2 regions of the Geobacillus sp. YF-1 genome follow, and region 2 is predicted to be linked to the other one. Evidence: a T-box and tRNA genes for the amino acid it is inferred to sense, from the RefSeq annotation. Region 2 holds a T-box; the other holds one or more tRNA genes.

Region 1 (5,668 bases), 940 kb from region 2:
CGCGATGAGCTACCCAAGCCGCTGCTTCGCAAGGACGTTTTGAAAATGGAAGACTTGCAACCGGGCATGGAACTTGAAGGTACAGTGCGCAATGTCGTGGATTTCGGCGCCTTTGTCGACATCGGGGTCAAACAGGACGGTCTGGTTCACATTTCCAAACTCAGCAAACAATACGTGCGCCATCCGCTCGATGTTGTTTCCGTCGGCGATGTCGTCAAAGTGTGGGTCGAACATGTCGACGTGGCGAAAGGGAGAATTTCCTTATCGATGGTAGCACCAGAAAAGTGAAGCGAGAAGCACTGCTTCATGAGCAGTGCTTTCTCCGATAAAAAAACCAGCATTGGTTTAACAGCTTAATTTGATCGCGGTTTTTCTCATAATAGGCTCGTCTCATCTGGTTTTTCAGCCATGTAGGCAAAACGGTCACCTCCCTACCAACGGAAAGGTAGTATATAATGTATGTATCTGGGCATTGTCCTGTGCCAAAAACATAAAGGGGGCGCCTGCCAATGGATCAGAAACAGTTGCAAGCACTCGTGGAGGAAGTTTCCCTAAGCGCATTTGGCAAACCGTTTCGCCACACCGCCTCCTTCAATCCAAGACTTCGCACGGTCGGCGGGCGCTACGTGTTGCAAACGCACAACATTGAACTGAACAAAAAACATTATGACCGATTTGGCGAAGAAGAGCTCATTGCCATCATCAAACATGAACTATGTCATTACCATCTTCATCTGGAAGGGAAAGGCTACCGCCATCGCGACCGCGACTTCCGCGAGCTGTTGGCCAAAGTCGGGGCCCCTCGTTATTGCCGCCCGCTCGAACAAAAAGCAAAAACGGCCAAGGTGATCCATACATACATCTGCACATCGTGCGGCTTAGCTTACAAGCGCAAAAAACGCATCAACACCGACCGCTATGTCTGCGGTCGGTGCCGCGGCCGACTCGAGCTCGTCCAAAGCGCGCGCTCGTGAGCTGCGCAAAATCTTTTCAAAAAAGGTTGACAACCTAAATATCCTATGCTAAATTATAAAAGCCGTCGCCGAATGGCGATCAGTGATTTTTCCCGACAGTATATTGACAAATCAAAAACTGCTCAATATAATAAACAATGTCAGTTTGTGAAGAACATCGTTGGGGCATCGGAGTTTGCTTGGAAAAGAACAAGGCGAGCTCGAAACGCTTTCGGTGATCATTAAACAACAGCCTAGCGACGAGCCTACGCATCATCGAATATGCTTTGCGTGACCCTAACGTATTAATTAAGCCTTCTTGGATATGCTTGGAGAGGAAGGAACAAGGCAAGTTTTGAGCTAGTTCCTTGGCTACTATTCCGCAATAGCTCAGCGGTAGAGCAACCGGCTGTTAACCGGTAGGTCGTAGGTTCGAATCCTACTTGCGGAGCCATCTGTTTGGAGAAGTACCCAAGTGGCTGAAGGGGACGGTTTGCTAAACCGTTAGGTCGTGGCTTTACGGCGCGCGGGTTCAAATCCCGCCTTCTCCGCCACTTCTCATATTTGCATGGCCCGTTGGTCAAGTGGTTAAGACACCGCCCTTTCACGGCGGTAACACGGGTTCGAATCCCGTACGGGTCACTTGCAGCGCGGGGATTCCCGCGAATTCACGGTCCCGTAGTGTAGTGGTTAACATGCCTGCCTGTCACGCAGGAGATCGCGGGTTCGAGTCCCGTCGGGACCGCCATTACAACATAATAGTTCGCTGGGCCATAGCCAAGCGGTAAGGCAACGGACTTTGACTCCGTGATGCGCTGGTTCGAATCCAGCTGGCCCAGCCATTCTTCTTTCATACATACCTAAGCTGTTCGCTTAGGGCCTATCATGCTCATTAGCTCAACAACAAGCCATATATCTTCGAGTTGACTGCGAGTTGTCCCGACGCACTTGGCATCTTCGAGTCAGCTGGTAGAGGAAGGGACATCGTCAAAGATCTGAGTGTATACCAAACCATGAGCCATTAGCTCAGTAACGAGCGCTGCATCTTCGAGTTGACTGCGAGTTGCCTCGACGCACTTGGCTTCCTCGAAATGGCTCGTAGAGGAAGAGGCAGGTAGAGCTCATCAGTACTTAGAGTGTTATGATCACATGAGCCATTCGCTCAGTAGGTAGAGCAACGAGCGCTACATCTTCGAAATCGCTGCGAGTTGTCCCGACGCACTTGGCATCTTCGAGTCAGCTGGTAGAGGAAGGGACATCGTCAAATATGTGAGTGTATCCTAACAATGAGCCATTAGCTCAGTAGGTAGAGCATCTGACTTTTAATCAGAGGGTCGGAGGTTCGAGTCCTCCATGGCTCACCACCATTAGCGGGTGTGGCGGAATTGGCAGACGCACCAGACTTAGGATCTGGCGCCTTACGGCGTGGGGGTTCAAGTCCCTCCACCCGCACTTAAAATGATGACGCGGTCGTGGCGGAATGGCAGACGCGCTAGGTTGAGGGCCTAGTGGGGGCAACCCCGTGGAGGTTCAAGTCCTCTCGACCGCATTTTCGATGTATTTTTTGTTCATCATCAATAACCGAATAGTAGTCTCTATCATTCGAGCATTGTCGTTTTTTGGATTGTTGCTTTGCCAATGGATTACAATTCCAGGGGACGCCTATCTCTTAAGCAGAACATAGCCTTAGGAGGTCATTATTGACAACAGCAATATGGGCTGCTAAAATGGAATTTGCCCTCTGAGGGAGCAATCATCACCTATGCGCTCGTAGCTCAATTGGATAGAGCATCTGACTACGGATCAGAAGGTTAGGGGTTCGAATCCTCTCGAGCGCGCCACCATCGGGAAGTAGCTCAGCTTGGTAGAGCACATGGTTTGGGACCATGGGGTCGCAGGTTCAAATCCTGTCTTCCCGATTTCGCTTCAAGTGAAAATGAATGTTTGAAAGCGAAAGCTTATGAAACGAGAGTAAACGTTTTTGCTTCACTACCTGCGCATCAATGCCCTTTGCACGGTAGAGGAACTACGTAAACGCGCATGGCGAGCGAAAAATGCAATAATACGCGGGTGTAGTTTAGTGGTAAAACCTCAGCCACGAGCCTTAACTTCATCGAGTAGGCCACGAGTTGCCTCGACGCATTTGGCTTCCTTGAATCAACTGGCAGAGGAAGAGGCATGAAAGTGCGTGGTGAACATTAAACAGAATAATATGCGGGTGTAGTTTAGTGGTAAAACCTCAGCCTTCCAAGCTGATGTCGTGGGTTCGATTCCCATCACCCGCTCCATCTAAAAACGAAGAATTTGACCGTTTCATCTTGTTCCTTGAAAACTGAACGAAACGAAGCGCAACGAAAAGCAGAGGCCGCTTGCCTATCGGCGAAACGCGCTGGAGGGCCTGCGAGGAGGCTATCGCCGCCGCAGCAGGACCGAAGCGTCGCGAGCCGATAGCGGCCGAAGCTAGACAATACGAAAAGCGGAGGCCGCTTGACACGTTTGGTGTCGGCGCCGAAGCTTACAAAGCCAATCCACTTTCTTTTGGAGAGTTTGATCCTGGCTCAGGACGAACGCTGGCGGCGTGCCTAATACATGCAAGTCGAGCGGACCGAATCGGAGCTTGCTCTGGTTGGGTCAGCGGCGGACGGGTGAGTAACACGTGGGCAACCTGCCCGCAAGACCGGGATAACTCCGGGAAACCGGAGCTAATACCGGATAACACCGAAGACCGCATGGTCTTTGGTTGAAAGGCGGCCTTTGGCTGTCACTTGCGGATGGGCCCGCGGCGCATTAGCTAGTTGGTGAGGTAACGGCTCACCAAGGCGACGATGCGTAGCCGGCCTGAGAGGGTGACCGGCCACACTGGGACTGAGACACGGCCCAGACTCCTACGGGAGGCAGCAGTAGGGAATCTTCCGCAATGGGCGAAAGCCTGACGGAGCGACGCCGCGTGAGCGAAGAAGGCCTTCGGGTCGTAAAGCTCTGTTGTGAGGGACGAAGGAGCGCCGTTTGAACAAGGCGGCGCGGTGACGGTACCTCACGAGAAAGCCCCGGCTAACTACGTGCCAGCAGCCGCGGTAATACGTAGGGGGCGAGCGTTGTCCGGAATTATTGGGCGTAAAGCGCGCGCAGGCGGCTCCTTAAGTCTGATGTGAAAGCCCACGGCTCAACCGTGGAGGGTCATTGGAAACTGGGGAGCTTGAGTGCAGGAGAGGGGAGCGGAATTCCACGTGTAGCGGTGAAATGCGTAGAGATGTGGAGGAACACCAGTGGCGAAGGCGGCTCTCTGGCCTGTAACTGACGCTGAGGCGCGAAAGCGTGGGGAGCAAACAGGATTAGATACCCTGGTAGTCCACGCCGTAAACGATGAGTGCTAAGTGTTAGAGGGGTCACACCCTTTAGTGCTGCAGCTAACGCGATAAGCACTCCGCCTGGGGAGTACGGCCGCAAGGCTGAAACTCAAAGGAATTGACGGGGGCCCGCACAAGCGGTGGAGCATGTGGTTTAATTCGAAGCAACGCGAAGAACCTTACCAGGTCTTGACATCCCCTGACAACCCAAGAGATTGGGCGTTCCCCCTTCGGGGGGACAGGGTGACAGGTGGTGCATGGTTGTCGTCAGCTCGTGTCGTGAGATGTTGGGTTAAGTCCCGCAACGAGCGCAACCCTCGCCTCTCGTTGCCAGCATTCAGTTGGGCACTCTAGAGGGACTGCCGGCGACAAGTCGGAGGAAGGTGGGGATGACGTCAAATCATCATGCCCCTTATGACCTGGGCTACACACGTGCTACAATGGGCGGTACAAAGGGCAGCGAACCCGCGAGGGGGAGCGAATCCCAAAAAGCCGCTCTCAGTTCGGATTGCAGGCTGCAACTCGCCTGCATGAAGCCGGAATCGCTAGTAACCGCGGATCAGCATGCCGCGGTGAATACGTTCCCGGGCCTTGTACACACCGCCCGTCACACCACGAGAGCTTGCAACACCCGAAGTCGGTGCGGTAACCCTGACGGGAGCCAGCCGCCGAAGGTGGGGCAAGTGATTGGGGTGAAGTCGTAACAAGGTAGCCGTACCGGAAGGTGCGGCTGGATCACCTCCTTTCTAAGGGGAAAAGCGAAGGCCGCCCGCCTATCGGCGAAACGCGCTGGAGGGCCTGCGAGGAGGCTATTGCCGCCGCAGCAGGACCGAAGCGTCGCGAGCCGATGGCGGCCGGAGCTAGACAGTACGAAAAGCGGAAGCGCCGTGATCGGCTCTCGAAGCCAAATGTTCTTCACCCAGAGGGGTGCTTGCACCCCGAGGGGGAAGGTTATTTGGCAGAAGAGAGCCAGGCGCTGGAGCTAGACAGTAGTCCATATGCATGAACACCGCGCTTTCGTTTCGTTCAGTTTTGAGGGAACGAGTGATGTTCTCTCAATGGCAAACATCGTTCTTTGAAAACTAGATAACCGCAAAAGTAAAGGAAGAAGCCGAGACGCTGTAGGTTAAGCTAGAAAGGGCGCACGGTGGATGCCTTGGCACTAGGAGCCGATGAAGGACGGGGCAAACGCCGAAACGCTCCGGGGAGCTGTAAGCAAGCGTGGATCCGGAGATGTCCGAATGGGGGAACCCACTGTCCGTAATGGGACAGGATCCATGCCTGAATCCATAGGGCATGGAGGGCACACCCGGGGAACTGAAACATCTTAGTACCCGGAGGAGAAGAAAGCAAACGCGATTCCCTGAG
Region 2 (5,668 bases):
GGCTTGTCCGTGCCGGCGGGGCGGCATCGCAGTTTTTTTACTGGAACGGCAAGGCCTATCGTTTTTGGCAAGGTACACAAAAACGGCTGTCCTTTTCATAAGGGCGGCCGTTTTTGTGTCGAGGTGCTGGTTTGGACAAGGGAGCTTTGTTCGTCTGAGCCCGGCTCCCCGTTTTTTCGCTTCGGAGGCTCACGCTTCGTTTCCGCTTGCTGCGTCGGTGGGATGAAAGGGAACGAGAAGAGGGCAGAGCAGCGCGGTTTAGCGCTCGCCGGCTGGTTGCCCGTTTTCCTCTTCCCGCTTTTCCAGCGCCAGCAAAAACGGCGGATCGTTTTGCCGATTGATGAATTCGTATTTCAAGGCGTGGACGCGCCGTTGATCAAGAGAGCGGACGTAATCAAGAAGCGCGTCCCGTTCGCGCTTTCCTTCGGGATGACCATGGTAGACGACAAGGACGATCACGCCGCCCGGCCTCATGACGGAAAGCAGCTGGCGGACCGCAGCGATCGTCGATTCCGGTTGAGTGACGATTTGTTTGTTGCCGCCGGGCAAATAGCCGAGGTTGAACACGGCGCCGGCGATCCGCCCGTGCACATCAGCGGGAAGCGCGACAAGCAGCTCGCTATGGCTTCGCTCTAACAGTGTCACCCGCTCGCGCAGCCCGTGTTCGGCGAGGCGGGCGGCCGCCGCGGCGATGGCTTCGCGTTGGATGTCAAAGCCAAAAACATGGCCGCTGTCGCCGACGCGTTGCGCGAGATAGACGGTATCATGGCCGTTGCCGACCGTTGCGTCAATGGCGATGTCGCCCTCTTGAATCGCTTGGTTGAGCAAAAAACGGGCAAACGGCAAAATGTTCATCAATGCCATCGGTTGGTCCTCCTTATGATCGATGGATCGTTGACGCTCGGGCGGATGGCAGACGGCTGTCCGTCCGGCTCGGCCGTCCGCCGTCTCGGAGCGGCGAACCGCTTAGCGCGGATCAAGCGAGATGAAGGCCCGATGTCGGCATTGTAGCAAAAACTGCGGGGAAAAGCGACTGCCGATGCTCGAATCCCGTCGCCGTCCTTCGCCGGTGGCGATCGAGAGAACCTCAACGACCGCGAGGCGTTTCAGCACGACTAGGGCGGCCGATTGCCGGTCACACCATCGCGGTGATCGGTCGCCTGCCAATCATTGGCGTGATACGACGGCCGCAGGCGGCGCATAGTAAACATGAGGGAAGATGATGAAAAGGGGTGAACGCATGGCGACACGACAATCGGTGGAAGAGTTTTTGCAGCGCTGTGAAGATGTCATTCGCTTTGCGAAAGAACAATATACCGAAGCGCAAAAGCAAGAGCATTACAACCTCACAGAATATACAAACGCCCAGCAAATGCTCGAGCAAACGGTGCTCGATTTGGCGCACCTCGCCCGCAGCTGCAACGCCCAGCAGCGCGAACAGCTGCACCGGATGCGGCTCCAGCTTGAGCAGCTGCAAAACGAAATGATTTTGCTTGACCGCTGAGACGAGCGGCAAATGGACGACCCGCCAAGAGAAAACCGAAAACGACGGGGAAACAGCAACGAGGAGGGACACGATATGAAGCGACGCCTCAAGCAAACCAATCCGGAACAAAAAACGCGCAACGGCCGAAACAATAACGATCTCGAGCTCGGTCAAGAGTTCGACCCGGTCAAATTGGCCAAAAAGCAGTACGAACAAACGGGCGGACAGCCAATCCGTTCCAAGCAGCGCAACGGGTGAGTCATTCCGGACCGCGGGCGGCCATCAAGCCGCCTTTTTTCGTAAACGTGCAGCAAGCGGTGATATTCATCCCAAAGCGGAGGCATGGCCCGTCGGTTTTCTGTGAAAATGCCGAGCTGATGCCTTTGCGCTTTTTTTGGATTGCTTTTTTTCCGGTTTTCTCCTACAATTATTTCGGAAGTCAAAAGAAAACGGATGAAAAGGATGATGATTGATGCCCCGCGCGCTTTGGTGGCTGCTCGTTGGCATGGCGCTCAACGTGACAGGCGGGTCTTTTTTATGGCCGCTCAATACGATTTATTTGCATGAACAGCTTGACCAGCCGCTGGCGGTGGCGGGAGCGGTGCTGATGCTCAACTCCGGGGGGAGCGTCATCGGCAGCCTCATCGGCGGCGTTTTGTTTGACCGGATTGGCGGGTTTCGCGCTCTCTTGATCGGCGCTTGTGTGACGATGGCGGCTTCGGCCGGCTTGAGCGTCTGGCACGGTTGGCCGCATTACGCGGTGTTTTTGGCGCTTATCGGCATCGGCAGCGGCATCGTGTTTCCCGTGGCCTCGGCGTATGCCGGCGCGCTTTGGCCGGAAGGGGGACGGCGGGCGTTCAATGCCTTGTATGTGGCGCAAAACGTCGGCGTTGCCATCGGTTCGGCGCTCGGCGGGCTCGTCGCTTCGTATTCGTTCTCGTTCGTGTTTTTAGCCAATTCGCTGCTTTATGCGGCGTTTTTGCTGATTGTCACCATCGGATTGCTTGTCGGGTTCGCCCTGTTGGCAGCGGCAGCCGCGTTGTTGTACGACCGCTGGCTGCCGAAGTCGGCGCGGGAGACTGAAGAAAAAACGGCGGCAACCGTATAGAAGGCTGATGAAAAACAGCGATTTCCTTTGCTCGATGATGCAAGGTTTTTCTAGTTGAGAAACGATGCCAGGAAGCGGGATGCACGATTTCATCACCAGTCCCATAAGTTTCGGCTTGCAATCGCTCGACAAATTTTTTAAAATAATAATTAAATTTGTCATTTCGTATGTAACGAAAACGTCAATGAAGCGAACAGCGGTGAAGAGGAGCAGTAGCGGGCTTGGCGGACAGCAGAGAGTTGACGGTCGGTGCGAGTCAACCGAAGCCAGCCTGTGAACTCGCCTCGGAGTTGCCGGCGCGAACGGCGCTGCCTACTAACGTCGGCCGTGAATCTGCGTTAAGGAGCAAAGCGGGTGCGCCATGGGCGCGCCAAAAAGGGTGGTACCGCGGGAAGCGCGCCTCTCGTCCCTTTGCATGGGGATGAGAGGTTTTTTTGTACATACTTTCGTCCATGATGCAAGTAGAAGCAAAATCTTGATAGGAGGAGTGCTGCGATGAGCTTCAACCACCGCGAAATCGAAAAAAAATGGCAGGACTATTGGGAGAAAAACAAAACGTTCCGCACGCCCGATGAGGACGACAAACCGAAGTTTTACGTGCTCGACATGTTCCCGTATCCGTCCGGCGCCGGCTTGCACGTCGGCCATCCGGAAGGGTATACGGCGACCGACATTTTGGCGCGCATGAAGCGGATGCAAGGGTATAATGTCCTTCATCCGATGGGCTGGGACGCGTTCGGGCTGCCGGCCGAGCAGTATGCGCTCGATACTGGAAACGACCCGGCCGAGTTTACGCAAAAAAACATCGACAACTTCCGCCGGCAAATCAAGTCGCTCGGCTTTTCATACGACTGGGATCGCGAAATTAACACGACCGACCCGAACTATTACAAATGGACGCAATGGATTTTCTTAAAGCTGTACGAAAAAGGGCTTGCGTATATGGATGAGGTGCCGGTCAACTGGTGCCCGGCGCTCGGCACGGTGCTGGCGAACGAGGAAGTGATCAACGGCCGGAGCGAGCGCGGCGGGCATCCGGTCATCCGCAAGCCGATGCGGCAATGGATGTTGAAAATTACCGCATATGCCGACCGGCTGCTCGAAGATTTGGAAGAGCTCGACTGGCCGGAAAGCATCAAGGAGATGCAGCGCAACTGGATCGGCCGTTCGGAAGGAGCGGAAATCGAGTTCGCCGTCGACGGCCATGACGAGACGTTCACGGTGTTTACAACGCGGCCAGATACGCTGTTTGGCGTAACGTACACCGTCTTGGCGCCCGAGCATCCGCTTGTCGAGAAAATCACCACGCCGGAGCAAAAACCGGCCGTTGCCGCTTACTTGAAAGAAGTGCAAAGCAAAAGCGATCTCGAGCGCACCGATTTGGCGAAAGAAAAGACAGGCGTGTTCACCGGCGCGTACGCCATCCATCCAGTGACCGGCGCTCGGCTTCCGATTTGGATCGCCGACTACGTGTTGATGGGCTACGGCACAGGGGCGATCATGGCCGTGCCGGCGCACGATGAGCGCGACTACGAGTTTGCGAAAACGTTCGATTTGCCGATCAAAGAAGTCGTCGCTGGCGGCGATATTGAAAACGGGCCGTACACCGGCGACGGGGAGCACATCCACTCCGAGTTTTTGAACGGCTTGAACAAGCAGGAAGCGAGCGAAAAAATGATCGCGTGGCTTGAGGAACACGGCAAAGGGCGGAAAAAAGTGTCGTACCGGCTGCGCGACTGGCTGTTCAGCCGCCAGCGCTACTGGGGTGAGCCGATTCCGATCATCCATTGGGAAGACGGAACGATGACGACCGTGCCGGAAGAGGAACTGCCGCTCGTCTTGCCGAAAACGGATGAAATCCGTCCGTCGGGAACGGGTGAGTCGCCGCTCGCCAACATCGACGAATGGGTCAACGTCGTCGACCCGAAAACGGGCAAAAAAGGGCGGCGCGAAACGAACACGATGCCGCAATGGGCGGGAAGCTGCTGGTATTATTTGCGCTACATCGACCCGCACAACGATAAGCAGCTCGCCGATCCGGAAAAACTGAAACAATGGCTGCCGGTCGACGTTTACATCGGCGGGGCGGAGCACGCCGTCTTGCATTTGCTTTACGCCCGCTTCTGGCATAAGTTTCTCTATGACCTTGGCATCGTGCCAACGAAAGAGCCGTTCCAAAAGCTGTTTAACCAAGGGATGATTTTAGGCGAAAACAACGAAAAAATGAGCAAATCAAAAGGCAACGTCGTCAACCCGGATGACATCGTTGACAGCCATGGGGCCGACACGCTTCGGCTGTACGAAATGTTTATGGGGCCGCTTGAAGCATCGATCGCCTGGTCGACGAAAGGGCTCGACGGGGCGCGTCGCTTCCTTGACCGCGTCTGGCGGCTGTTTGTCACTGAGAGTGGGGAACTGAACCCGAACATCGTCGACGAACCGGCGAACGACCAGCTTGAGCGCGTCTATCATCAAACGGTGAAAAAAGTGACGGAAGACTACGAAGCCTTGCGCTTCAACACCGCCATTTCGCAGCTGATGGTCTTCATCAATGAAGCGTATAAGGCCGAGCAAATGAAAAAAGCATACATGGAAGGGTTCGTCAAGCTTTTGTCGCCGGTTTGCCCGCACATCGGCGAAGAACTGTGGCAAAAGCTCGGCCACACGGACACGATCGCCTATGAACCATGGCCGACGTATGATGAAGCGAAGCTGGTCGAAGACGTCGTCGAAATTGTCATCCAAATCAACGGCAAAGTGCGAGCCAAGCTCAACGTGCCGGTGGACTTATCGAAAGAAGCGCTCGAGGAGCGGGCGCTCGCCGATGAAAAAATCAAAGAGCAGCTTGCCGGCAAAACGGTGCGCAAAGTGATCGCCGTCCCCGGCAAGCTCGTCAATATCGTCGCTAATTGATGGAAAAGCGGCCGCCCGGTTTGGGGCGGCGCACGCGGCGGGAAGGAACGATCATCTGAAACTAGTTTCCGCCTAGCTAGCGCAAGCGGGGAGGAATCGACGCCTTCCCCGCTGCCTTTTGTCGAAAACGCGAGAGAAAGGGGCTGATCGGCTATGGAAGA

What was found. A T-box is a leader RNA that pairs with one kind of tRNA and senses whether it is charged. The one in region 2 lies ahead of leuS (leucine--tRNA ligase), so its partner is inferred to be a tRNA-Leu.
Region 1: it encodes a tRNA-Leu, which carries the amino acid that the T-box ahead of leuS (leucine--tRNA ligase) is inferred to sense. The anticodon was not compared.

The regions. Positions count from the first base shown of each region.
Region 1 covers NZ_CP199850.1:240,493-246,160, forward strand. The annotation lists gene ACTVIM_RS01265 (Tex family protein) at 1-288, shown strand, start outside; gene cmpA (cortex morphogenetic protein CmpA) at 305-418, opposite strand; gene ACTVIM_RS01275 (SprT family protein) at 510-974, shown strand; tRNA gene ACTVIM_RS01280 (tRNA-Asn) at 1,333-1,407, shown strand; tRNA gene ACTVIM_RS01285 (tRNA-Ser) at 1,415-1,507, shown strand; tRNA gene ACTVIM_RS01290 (tRNA-Glu) at 1,524-1,595, shown strand; tRNA gene ACTVIM_RS01295 (tRNA-Asp) at 1,626-1,701, shown strand; tRNA gene ACTVIM_RS01300 (tRNA-Gln) at 1,721-1,795, shown strand; tRNA gene ACTVIM_RS01305 (tRNA-Lys) at 2,242-2,317, shown strand; tRNA gene ACTVIM_RS01310 (tRNA-Leu) at 2,324-2,405, shown strand; tRNA gene ACTVIM_RS01315 (tRNA-Leu) at 2,420-2,502, shown strand; tRNA gene ACTVIM_RS01320 (tRNA-Arg) at 2,718-2,794, shown strand; tRNA gene ACTVIM_RS01325 (tRNA-Pro) at 2,799-2,872, shown strand; tRNA gene ACTVIM_RS01330 (tRNA-Gly) at 3,168-3,241, shown strand; rRNA gene ACTVIM_RS01335 (16S ribosomal RNA) at 3,489-5,046, shown strand; rRNA gene ACTVIM_RS01340 (23S ribosomal RNA) at 5,425-5,668, shown strand, end outside.
Region 2 covers NZ_CP199850.1:2,780,739-2,786,406, reverse strand. The annotation lists gene ACTVIM_RS13805 (tetraprenyl-beta-curcumene synthase family protein) at 1-101, shown strand, start outside; gene ACTVIM_RS13800 (class I SAM-dependent methyltransferase) at 259-864, opposite strand; gene ACTVIM_RS13795 (hypothetical protein) at 880-1,011, shown strand; gene ACTVIM_RS13790 (YtzC family protein) at 1,241-1,504, shown strand; gene ACTVIM_RS13785 (hypothetical protein) at 1,580-1,744, shown strand; gene ACTVIM_RS13780 (MFS transporter) at 1,959-2,594, shown strand; T-box leader at 2,785-3,008, shown strand; gene leuS (leucine--tRNA ligase) at 3,090-5,507, shown strand; gene ACTVIM_RS13770 (rhodanese-like domain-containing protein) at 5,661-5,668, shown strand, end outside.